Regions from separate parts of the Zhengella sedimenti genome, predicted to be linked through region 2. Evidence: predicted binding sites of a transcription regulator. Region 2 holds the regulator's gene; each other region holds the start of a gene.

Evidence for each region. The regulator LexA, encoded in region 2, represses DNA repair genes until DNA is damaged. The targets are predictions, from matches to a motif close to TGTTCNNNNTGTGTTCNG.
Region 1: the regulator LexA is predicted to act here: its motif matches at 1,775-1,792, upstream of ACLB6G_RS02545 (metallopeptidase family protein).
Region 3: the regulator LexA is predicted to act here: its motif matches at 2,609-2,626, upstream of ACLB6G_RS07400 (sel1 repeat family protein).

What each region holds. Positions count from the first base shown of each region.
Region 1 is NZ_JBKFFP010000001.1:502,843-506,766, reverse strand. Features, by position in the region: gene ACLB6G_RS02560 (amidohydrolase) at 1-242, shown strand, start outside; gene ACLB6G_RS02555 (SH3 domain-containing protein) at 319-669, shown strand; gene ACLB6G_RS02550 (response regulator) at 682-1,062, opposite strand; gene ACLB6G_RS02545 (metallopeptidase family protein) at 1,209-1,631, opposite strand; gene ACLB6G_RS02540 (hypothetical protein) at 1,891-2,901, shown strand; gene ACLB6G_RS02535 (Y-family DNA polymerase) at 2,852-3,924, shown strand, end outside.
Region 2 is NZ_JBKFFP010000004.1:366,534-370,457, forward strand. Features, by position in the region: gene moaC (cyclic pyranopterin monophosphate synthase MoaC) at 1-190, shown strand, start outside; gene ACLB6G_RS13710 (molybdopterin molybdotransferase MoeA) at 202-1,422, shown strand; gene lexA (transcriptional repressor LexA) at 1,536-2,240, shown strand; gene ACLB6G_RS13720 (SDR family NAD(P)-dependent oxidoreductase) at 2,373-3,131, opposite strand; gene ACLB6G_RS13725 (class I adenylate-forming enzyme family protein) at 3,136-3,924, opposite strand, start outside.
Region 3 is NZ_JBKFFP010000002.1:351,903-355,826, forward strand. Features, by position in the region: gene ACLB6G_RS07390 (O-acetyl-ADP-ribose deacetylase) at 1-11, shown strand, start outside; gene ACLB6G_RS07395 (acetyl/propionyl/methylcrotonyl-CoA carboxylase subunit alpha) at 15-1,955, shown strand; gene ACLB6G_RS07400 (sel1 repeat family protein) at 2,219-2,485, opposite strand; gene ACLB6G_RS07405 (DUF2147 domain-containing protein) at 2,925-3,263, shown strand; gene ACLB6G_RS07410 (glutathione S-transferase family protein) at 3,283-3,924, opposite strand, start outside.

The DNA of each region.
Region 1 (3,924 bases), on a different contig from region 2:
CACGTGTCGAGAGCGCCTTTGCATCGCTCGGCCTGCCCGTCATGCCGCTGGAGGGCCCGTTCCGCTGGTCGGAGGATTTCGGCCGCTTCGGCCAGGCCTGCCCCACCGCCATGTTCGTCCTGGGCGCGGGTGAAGGCCATCCGCCGCTGCATGCACCCGACTATGATTTTCCCGACGACATCATCGAAACGGGCATGTCCGTGTTCGAGCAGGTGATTCGCGATCTGTGCGGCGCCGCTTGATGCCGGTCAACGCGCACCGCCGCGTCCACTGGCATCTTCAATCAAGGACCGCAGGATGCAGAAAAGGAGACGAGACATGGTGCGCAAGTTCCTCGCAGTGGTTGCCGTGGCGATGGGAACGGCCCTGCCGGCCGTTCCGGCGTCGGCGGGCGATTGTACCGGCTATGTGGTGGGTGTGCGTCCGATCTCGCAATATGACCACGACCGAGGCACCGGCTTTCTCGCGGTGCGCACCGGTCCGGGATCGCGCTACCGTCAGATCGGCGAACTCTATGCCGGCGATGAAGTGTCCGTGTGGGACCGCAGCGGCAACTGGTATCAGGTGGCCTGCATGTCAGGTGACTGCACCAATCCCTATTGGGGCCGGCCAAGCCCGCGCGGCTGGGTGTCGGCACGCTATATCGACGCGCGCGGGGTCTGCCCGTAAGGCGGATCCGGCTCAGCCGGCCAGCCGCGGCTTGCGGACGGGCGCCTCGTCGGAGCGCATCAGCAGGGCCATGGCCTTGAGGTAGTCGACCGGCTTGGCCAGCAGCGGCGGATTGTCCAGCCCGCTCTCTTCGATGGCGTCGAGGCTGGCGCCCGACACGACGAAGAAAGGCAGGCCGGCTGTGCGCAGCGCATGGGCTACCGGTGTCACCACGCCGTCGGGCAGGTTGAAATCGAGAATCGCCCCGTCCACGTCCTCGAGCAGCAGGATGCGCTGCGCCTCGGCGACGCTTTGTGCCAGGATGACGGCATAGCCGGCCGCCTCGGCCTGTGTGGCGGCATCCATGGCAAGCCACGCGTCGTCTTCCACGATAAGCAGGGTCGGCTTGTGCATGGCACTCCCTTTCGTCCCTTGATCCCTTCATGTCCCGGCCGCTCAACGCCGGGAAGGGAAAAGAGGTTTCCCCTGCCTGCCGATGCTCCGGCAACATGGTTAATGAAGGGTTCACCCACGCGAAGGACGGACGCCGGGAAGGGCGGTCAGCCGGCCTGTTCCTCGATTCGCGCCATGTCGTCGTCCGACAGGCCGAAATGATGGCCGATCTCGTGGATCAGCACGTGGGTGACGATGTCACCCAGCATCTCGTCGCTTTCCGCCCAATAGTCGAGAATGGCGCGCCGGTAGAGCGTGATGCGGTTCGGGCCCTCGCCGGTCTGCGGATTCCAGCGGTCGGCTATGCCGCGGCCCTCGAACAGGCCGAGCAGGTCGAACGGTGTTTCCAGCGCCAGCGCGTCGAGGATTTCCTCCTCGGGAAAATCGGCCACCTGGATGACGATCTCGCCGGTCAGCGCCCGGAATTGGCCGGGAAGATGCGCATAGGCCTCCATTGCCATCAGCTCGATCTCGGCGAGCGTCGGCGCGGCGGCTGTCTGCCAGTTGCGGGTTGCGTAAATACGGGCCATCACTTTTTCCTGTCGGGCCCATATAGGCGTTTTTCCCGCGGGTTTGAAGGACATTGCGCCCATTCCGCCTGGCGGGCCTGCCGGAACGGAAACAAGAATCTTTTCCTGCCCGCTTGACTCATCCCGCCGGCTCTGGAATCCATAAGAACATAACAGGAACATGAACAGCGGCGGTTTACCTGGCACTGCATATGCGGGCCGGAAGAGCGCTCGCTCATTGCCTGGGTCCGCAGCAGGGCCTCATGAAAGGACAAGCGCCATGGCCACCCGTGCCGTGACGGAGGAGCTTTTGCGTGATCTGCGCCAGCGGATCGCGGCCATCGAGGACGCCACGCCCCGTCTCCAGCCGGGGCCGGCGGCAGCCGAAAGCCGCGTTTCGCCGGACCATGGCGGACGGGATGAAGCGGCCGCCACATTCCTGCGCGCCCATGGCCGCCCGGTGGAAGGCTTGCGCCACACCCGCGCCCTGCGGGTTTCGACGGGCGACGGGCGCGTCGACCGGTTGCTCGGCGGAGGCCTGCCGCTGGCGGCCCTCAGCGAGGTGATCGCGCCGGAAACGCGTGACGCGGGCGCGGCGGGCGCGCTGGCGCTGGGCCTCGCCCTGCGGGCCCATCGTGAGCGCAAGACCGCCGCGGCGCAGGCGCCGCTGCTCTGGGCGACGACACGCCAGGCCATGGCCGAGGCCGGCATGCCCTGGGCGCCGGGGCTGGCCGGTCTGGTCGGGCTGGAGCCGCATCGTCTTCTTCTGGCCGAAGTCCCCCGCCTTGCCGACCTCCTGTGGATCGCCGGCGAGGCGGCGCCGCTGCCCGGACTTTGCGCCGTGATCCTTGAAATGCGCGGCAACCCTGCCGCCTGCGACCTGAGCGCCACACGCCGCCTGCACATGCGCGCCCGCCATGCGGGCCGGCCGGTCATCCTGCTGCGTCAGGCGGCCCGTCCGGAAGCGGGGGCGGCCCTGCTGCGGCTTCTGGTGCGCGCCGCGCCCTCTGCCCCGGCAAGCGCCTTTGGCGTCACGCTCGATGGCACGATCGGCAATCCCGCCTTTCGCCTGACCGTCGACAAGGGTGCCAGCGAAACCCGTGACCTGACACTGGAGTGGAACCGTGATGAACAGCGATTTGTCCTGCGGCCCGACGGATCGGCGGAACGGCAGCCCGTCCGCCGCCCGGCGCATCCTGGCGCTGTGGTTTCCCTGTCTGCCCACCGACCGGATACTGGCCATGCGCCTCGGCCGGACCTGGCGGACCCGTCCGCCCGCCGGCGCGGCTGAACGCCCGCCGCTGGTGCTGGCCGAAACCGTGGCCAATACGCAGCGCCTTTCAGCCTGCTGCGAAAAGGCCTCCGGTCTGGGCCTTGCGCCCGGTATTGGCCTCGCGGCCGCACGGGCCATGCATCCGGAAATCGAGGTCCTGCCGGCCGATCCGGCAGCCGACACCCGTTTCCTGAAGCATCTGGCACAGTGGGCGACACGCTATACGCCACTGGCCGGGCTGGACGGCAGCGATGGCCTGTTCCTGGACATTGCCGGCTGCGCCCATCTGTTCGGCGGAGAGGAAGCCCTCATGCTGGATGCGGTTGCCCGCGCCCGCGCGCTCGGGCTTGCGGTTCAGGCCGGCCTGGCTGCGACGCCCGGCTGTGCCTTTGCCGCTGCCCGGCTGCGGCCCGGCGCCATGATCGCCCCCGGCGCGGAAGAAGCTTTCCTGTCGCCCCTGCCCCTTTCGGCCTTGCGCCTTGAACCGAAGGCCGAGACCGGCCTGCGCGCCGTCGGCCTTTCCACCGTCGGCCGCCTGGCCGCCCAGCCGCGCGCCGCCATTGCCCGCCGTTTCGGCCCGGCTGTCATTGCCCGTCTCGATGCGGCATTGGGCAGGACCGGCGAAACCGTCTCGCCCCTCATGCCCCTGGCCGACCTTTCCGCCGAACGCCGGCTGGCCGAACCGGTCATGCTGGCCGAGCATGTCGAGGAAATCGCGCAGGGCCTTGCCCGTGCGCTGAAACCGGCGCTGGAGGAACGCGGCCAGGGCGCCCGGCGGCTGGAACTGGCGCTCTGGCGCACCGACGGCGCGGTGAAGCGTCTGGCCGTCGGCACGGCGCGGCCATTGCGCGAGCCGCGTGCCATTCGCGACCTGTTTCGCGAGCGCCTTGCCGCTCTCGACGGAACGCTCGATGCCGGCTGCGGCTTCGAGATCCTGCGCCTGTCGGTCCTCGCATCCGCGCCCTTCGGGAAAAGCCAGCGCGATCTGGCTGGCGATCCCGTGGACAGCGGGGAGGCTGTCGCCGCCTTTGCCGAACGCGC
Region 2 (3,924 bases):
TCGCGTACGCGCCCTGGCGCGCGTCAACGGCCAGACCGGTGTGGAAATGGAAGCGCTTTCTGCTGTCTCGGTGGCTTGCCTGACGATCTACGACATGGCCAAGGCCGTGGACCGCGGCATGGTGCTCACCGATATCCGCCTGATCGAGAAACAGGGCGGAAAATCGGGCCATTGGCGCGCAGAGGACTGAGGAAAGAGAACATGGCATTGCTTCCCGTCGCAGAGGCGCTGTCCCGGCTGCTTGAAGGCGCCGGACTGCTGGGCACGCAGGACGTGCACATCGCCGACGCGGCAGGCCGCTACCTGGCCGAGGACCTGGCCGCGCGCAGAACACAGCCGCCGTTCCCCGCTTCCGCCATGGACGGTTATGCCGTGCGGGCAGCCGACATCGCCACCGTGCCGGCCGAACTGGACGTGATCGGCGAATCCGCCGCCGGCCACCGCTTCTCCGGCAAGGTCGGTGCTGGCGAATGCGTCCGCATCTTCACCGGCGCACCGGTTCCGCCCGGCGCCGACACCGTCATCCTCCAGGAAGACGTGACGGTCCTTGGCGGCGGCCGCATCCGCGCCGGACAGTCAGAGCCGGAAGGCCGCAACATCCGCGTCGAAGGCCTGGACTTCCGCCAGGGCGGTACGATCCTGAAGGCCGGACGAAAGCTGGACGCCGCGGCGCTGTCGCTGGCCGCGGCAGCCAATCACGACCGCCTGCCGGTCGCGCGCAGGCCCCTGGTGGCGATCCTGGCGACCGGTGACGAACTCGTGCCGCCCGGCACCCTGCCCGGCCCGGACCAGATCATTGCATCCAATTCCTTCGGCGTTGCGGCCCTGGCCGCCGAGGCCGGCGCCGCGGTCATCGACCTGGGGATTGCCCGCGACGACCGCGCCGTCATAGCCGCCGCGGTCGGCCGCGCGCGCGATGCCGGCGCCGACATCATCGTCACCTTGGGCGGCGCTTCCGTCGGCGATCACGATCTCGTCCAGTCGGTCCTGACCGACATGGGCATGGACCTCGATTTCTGGAAGATCGCCATGCGGCCCGGCAAGCCCCTCATGGTCGGCCGCTTCGGCGAAACGCGCGTGCTCGGCCTGCCGGGAAATCCTGTCTCCAGCCTGGTCTGTGCCCATCTGTTCCTGCTGCCGCTGATCACCGCGATGTGCGGCGCCCGTCACGTCCACGACATCCGCATGGCCCGGCTGACCGTGCCGATGAAGGCCAATGGCGACCGGCAGGATCATGTGCGCGCGGTCTGCGCGGGCGATGGCACGGGCGGGCTCGGCGTCACGCCTTTCGAGCGCCAGGATTCCTCCATGCTTTCCACCCTCGCCGGGGCCAATTGCCTCGTGATCCGGCCCATCGCTGCCCCGCAAGCGGCAAAAGGCGTTGCGGTTCCCTGCCTCATCCTGCGCAATCCGGACACCTGACACCTTGCCCCGGACCGTCCTTTTCGGGACCGGATGGGCAGCCCCTTGCGGAACAGGACGGGAACAGATATGTTTGTTCCGGTTTTGTATTGCGACTCGTCTGGAGGTGGCCTGTGCTCACCCGCAAACAGCATGAACTTCTGCTCTTCATCCATCAGCGGCTGAAGGAGACGGGCATTCCGCCATCCTTCGACGAGATGAAGGATGCGCTGGACCTGGCTTCGAAATCGGGCATTCACCGCCTGATCACGGCGCTGGAGGAACGGGGCTTCATCCGCCGCCTGCCCAACCGGGCGCGCGCGCTGGAGGTGATCCGTCTTCCCGAGGCCATGGCGAACGGACCGCAGACGCGCGGATTCTCGCCAAGCGTCATCGAGGGTGGCCGGGGGCAACCGGCCGCGGCAAGACCGGCAACGCCCGAAGGCGATGCGGCGCAATCGATCGCCATCCCCGTGATGGGGCGCATTGCCGCAGGCGTGCCGATCGACGCGATCCAGCACCAGACCCACACCATTGCCGTTCCGCCGGACATGCTGGGCGGCGGCGAGCACTATGCGCTTGAGGTACGCGGCGATTCCATGATCGAGGCCGGCATCTTCGACGGTGACACGGTGATCATCCGCAACGGTCAGACCGCCAATCCCGGTGACATCGTCGTCGCCCTGGTGGACGAGGAGGAAGCGACGTTGAAGCGCTTCCGCCGCAAGGGCGCCTCGATTGCGCTCGAAGCGGCCAACCCGTCCTTCGAGACACGGATCTTCCCGCCCCACCGCGTCAAGGTGCAGGGCCGTCTTGTAGGACTGATCCGCCGCTACTGACGACCGGGAACGCCTTGCCTCGCGCGGCGTTCCCATCCTCTGTGAGGGAATGGTCCCGGCACCCTCTGGCAAGATGCCGGACGTTCCGCTTTCGGGAGGGGTGGTCCGGAGACCGGGAGCGGTCCGGTCGGATCAATGCGCGAAATTGTGCATCCCGCCATCGACCGGGATCACATTGCCGGTGATGTAGCCGGCCAGCGGCGAGGCGAGAAAGGCGACCAGGTTTCCGATATCCTCCGGTTTGCCGAAATATCCGATCGGAATGTTCCTCTCGATGAAGCTCTGCCGCGCTTCCTCGGTCGGATGCAGCCTGTTCAAGATCTGCTCGCTCACAATGCGGCCCGGCGGGATGGTGTTGACGGTGATGCCTTCCCTGGCGATGTCGCAGGCCAGCCCCTTTGCCCAGAGATGAACCGCTGCCTTTGCCGCGCTTGCAGCATTGACGCTGCGCGGTTCCATGGTGCCGCTCAGGTTGATGATGCGGCCCCAGCGGGCGGCACGCATGGCCGGCAACAATTCCTGTGTCATCCGCCGCACCGCGGTGAAGTTGAGCGCGAAAGCCTCGTCCCAGTCTTCATCCGGGGCATCGATCGGCAAGGGCCTCGACCCGCCCGCGCAATTGACGAGGATCTGGATCGGGCCGACCGCCTCCTGGGCTTCGCGGGCAATGCGCGCGACATCGTCCTTGTCCGTTATGTCGCCGGGGATCAGGACGAGCCGCCCATGGCCGGCGGCAGCCACCTTTTCGGCCAGCGCCTCCAGAAGATCCGCGCGCCGTGCTGTCGCAACAACGACAGCGCCTTCGCGTGCCAGGACTTCCACGATGCCCGCGCCGATGCCGGCGCTCGCGCCTGTTACCAGCGCCGTGCGTCCCTTGAGTTGCAAATCCATCCGGTCAGGTCCTCTTGAAGTAGTCGGCAAAGCGGTTCTTCTGAACCTTGCCGGTGGTGGTCAGGGGCAAGTCCTTCTCCTCCACGAAATGATAGAGACGCGGAACCTTGTAGGCGGCGAGTTCCTTGCGCATGGCCGCATCGAGGGTCTTTGTGAAGTCTTTAGGAACAGGGCCGCTCGGAACGATGACGGCGCCGATGATCTCGTCACGAACCTCGTCCGGCACTCCGACGACAAAGGCGAGCTTGACGCCGGGCTGGCTCATCAGCAGGTCCTCGACCTCGGCCGGCGACACGTTGATGCCGCCTGTCTTGATCATTTCCTTGATGCGGCCGCGGAAATAGAGAAAGCCGTCCTCATCGACGAACCCGAAATCGCCGGTGCGGAAATAGCCGTCCGGCGTGAACGCCTCGCGGTTCTTGTCCTCGTCCTTGTAGTACCCGATCGTCACATAGCGTTTGATCTGGATTTCCCCGATCCTGCCGCGCGGAAGCTCCTCATTCGTCTCCGGGTCGGCAATGCGCTGGATGACGCCGTCAAGCGGCCTGCCGACGGAGGCATGGACCTTGTCGCGTGGATCCAGCTTGCCGTCGCTGACATTGCAGTTTCCGTAGCTCTCGGTCAGCCCGTAGATGTGGCAGATTTCTGTCGCACCGAGTTCGACGATCCGCTTGAACTGTTCGACCGAACCCGTCGCTCCGCCCGAGCGCAGGCAGGTGAGATCGCGTTTGGGCCGGTCAGGGTGTTCGTGCATCGCTTGCGCCATGTTGGGCGTGCCGTAGAACAGCGTGCA
Region 3 (3,924 bases), on a different contig from region 2:
AGGAGAAATAATCCATGTTCACCAAGATCCTCATCGCCAATCGCGGCGAGATCGCCTGCCGCATCATCAGGACCGCGCGGCGCATGGGCATCGCCACCGTCGCGGTCCATTCCGACGCCGACAGCAGTGCCCTGCATGTGCGCATGGCCGACGAAGCGGTGCCTATCGGCCCGGCGGCAGCGGCGGAAAGCTATCTGGTCGCCGAGCGCATCATCGCGGCGGCACAGGCGACGGGCGCGCAGGCCATCCATCCGGGCTACGGCTTCCTGTCCGAGAATCCCGGCTTCGTGGAGAAGGTGGAAGCGGCAGGCCTCGTCTTCATCGGCCCCTCGGCGGCATCCATCCGCGCCATGGGCCTGAAGGACGCCGCCAAGCGGCTGATGGAAAAGGCCGGCGTGCCGGTCGTGCCGGGCTATCACGGTGATGCGCAGGAACTGGTGGTGCTGGCAACCAAGGCGAGCGAGATCGGCTATCCCGTGCTCATCAAGGCGGCGGCCGGCGGCGGCGGCAAGGGCATGCGCAAGGTGGACCGGCCGGAGGACTTCAAGGACGCGCTGTCGGCGGCGCGGCGCGAGTCCAAGGCCGCCTTCGGCGACGACCGGGTCCTGGTGGAGAAATACATCGAGAAGCCGCGCCATATCGAGGTGCAGGTCTTCGGCGACAGCCACGGCAATGTCGTCCACCTGTTCGAGCGCGACTGCTCCCTGCAACGCCGCCACCAGAAGGTGATCGAGGAAGCCCCTGCCCCCGGCATGACCGAAGAGATGCGCGCGGCGATGACAGAGGCCGCCGTGAAGGCGGCCAAGGCCATCGACTATCGCGGCGCGGGGACGATCGAGTTCATCGTCGACGGCTCGGAAGGGCTGCGTCCCGACGGCTTCTGGTTCATGGAAATGAACACACGCCTGCAGGTGGAGCATCCGGTGACCGAATGCATCACCGGCGTGGACCTCGTCGAGTGGCAATTGCGGGTGGCCGCCGGCGAACCGCTGCCCCGCCGCCAGGACGAGATCGCGCTCTGCGGCCATGCCTTCGAGGCGCGCGTCTATGCCGAGGACCCGGCGCGCGGCTTCCTGCCGGCCATCGGCACGCTGCATCACCTCGCCTTCCCGGCTACGGTCAAGGGCGGGCTGGTGCGCATCGACAGCGGTGTTGAACAGGGCGATTCCATCAGCCCGTTCTACGATCCGATGATCGCCAAGCTGATCGTGCAAGGCAGCGACCGGGCGGCCGCGCTCAACGGGCTCGCAGAGGCGCTGGAGGCCACCCAGGTGGCCGGCTCGATCGCCAATACCGGCTTCCTGGCCGCCCTTGCCCGCCATTCCGGCTTTGCCGCCGGGGACGTGGACACCGGGCTGATCGAGCGCGACCAGGCGAGCCTCGTAGCGCAACCGGACGCATCGGCGCCCATGGTGGCGGAAGCCGCGCTTGCCGCTTCCGGGCTCAAGCCGGCGGCCGGCAGTGATCCGTGGGACGCGCTGGCCGGATTCAGCCATTTCCATCCGCTGTCCATCACGGTCGAACTGAAGCGGGGCGAGGAGACGATCCCGGCGCGGGTGACGCCGGCGGACGGCCGCTCGGCCAGGGTTTCTGTGGGCGATCATCCGCCGGTCACGCTGCCGCTCGGCACGCGGTCGGCAGTGCACTGGCCCGGCCATGTCACGGTGTTCGCTGGCGGTCATGCCATCGATTTCTCGCTGCGCGATCCGTTCGCCGATGCCGGCGACGGCGGCGGTGCCGACAGGCTGACAGCGCCCATGCCCGGACTGGTCAAGCTGGTGAACGTGGAGGCAGGCGCGACTGTGACGAAGGGCCAGCCCCTGCTGGTGCTGGAAGCCATGAAGATGGAGCACACCATCGCAGCGCCCCATGACGGCGTGATCGCGGAGGTGGCGGCCCAGGGCGCGCAAGTGACGGACGGCACCGTGCTTGTGCGGTTCGAGGAACAGGACTGACGCCGGAGCGCCTCGACTGGGTGCCCGGAAAGAAAAGAGCCGCGCCGGCTGTCCCCTGCCGGTCGCGGCTCACTTTCACCTGCCAAGCGCGTCCCCCGAGCGTCCCCACGCCGAAAATACGCGTTCGCAGTGCCGGTCCGTGGCCGGGTCCTTCGCATGGCGAAGGCCCTCTTCTTCTTGTATTGCCGGCCGGCCGTTTCCGCCTTCTGGCGGTTCCACCCCGTTCTTGCGGTGCGGGGCTTGGAAACTTGTCTGCCCGGCGATCAGTGCATCGTCATCCATTCGCGGGCCTCGCGCAGGGCGCGGGCGAGTTCGGCCTTCGACATCTGGCCGGCCATTTCGGAGCGCAGCGCGGCGGCGCGGGCCGAACCCTTGATCGCGGCGATGTTGAACCACTTGTGGGCGGCAACCAGGTCCATCTCGCAGTCGCGGCCGGTGGCGTACATCATTCCCATCTCGAAAAGGATGTCGGCCTGGGTCGTTGCATCCATGGCGCCGGCGCCGGCTTCGTGCATGTCAAAACGTGCCATTTTCCAATCCCCTGTGTCCCTGTTCGCGACCCGTTGCCTTACCTCATTCCAGGGCCGCGCTTCATGGTTTTCAGGATGCCGCAGAGCCTTGAATCCGCCGTAAAAACTTGTGCTTAATTTGAAACAAACAAAATGAAAACAAGGCGTAAACCTCAGTTTCCGTTAAGCATCGGAACCCGCGGCAAAGCGGGCTTTCGATCAAAATCCGTCTAAAATGCCGTTCCGGGAAATCAAGGATTCGTTGACCACGGCAACAAGGCACATCGCGGTCAAGACAGTCGGCCTGATGGTGCCGGCACCCGTTTTTCCCGTCCTGCGGAGACCGCAAGACCGCCCGTCCCGCGCCTCACGCAGCGTCACGCGCCGGCCGATTGCCTGTGGACCGGGCTTGGCTGTAATTTGCACACGTGCCCGACGAGGCTGACACGGGAGGAATGACATGACGCGCATGCTTACACTTGCCGCCGCGATGCTGGCGATGACGGCCGTGACGGCCATGGCCGATCCCATCGAGGGCAACTGGCGCACCCAAAGCGGCGAGACCGCTGCAATCGCACCCTGCGGCGGCGCCTATTGCATCACGCTGAAGAGCGGAAAACACAGCGGCAAACGCATCGGCAAGATGTCCGGTTCAGGCGGGGACTATTCCGGCACGATCACCGATCCGGCCGATGACAAGACCTATTCCGGCTCGGCCACGGTCGCCGGCGCTTCGATGAAGCTGAAGGGCTGCGCGCTCAAGATCTTCTGCAAGACGCAGACCTGGACGAAGCGCTGAGCGCGAGGTCCCGGCGCGCTCAGCGCGCCTTTTGCGTGAAGAGCAGCTTCCAGGCGTCGCGGTCCTTCGTCATTTCGTTGATGGAAAGCCGCTTCTCCTCGCCTGCCCTGATGCCGCGCTCGACCGCCGGGCGCGCCATCATGGACTCGAACCAGCGTTTGACATTCGGGAAGTCGTTCAGGTCCTGTCCCTGCCGCTTGTAGGGCTTCACCCAGCCGATGCAGGCCATGTCGGCGATGGAATAGTCGCCGGCGAGGAAATCGCGGTCGGCGAGGCGCCGGTTCATCACGCCGTAAAGCCGGTTGACCTCGTTGGTGTAGCGCTCGATGGCATAGGGCACTTGTTCGGGCGCGTAGCCCCGGAAATGGTGCGCCTGGCCGCACATCGGCCCGAGGCCTCCGACCTGCCAGAACAGCCATTGCTCGACCTCGATTCGCGCGCGTTCCTGCGACGGATAGAACCGCCCGAACTTGCGGCCGAGATATTGCAGGATGGCGCCGCTCTCGAACACAGAGACCGGCGCGCCGCCGGGGCCTTCCGGATCGACAATGGCCGGCATGCGGTTGTTGGGGGAAATGGCGAGGAAGTCCGGCTCGAACTGCTCGCCCTTCAGGATGTCGACGAAATGCAGTTCATAGGGAATGCCGAGTTCCTCCAGCAT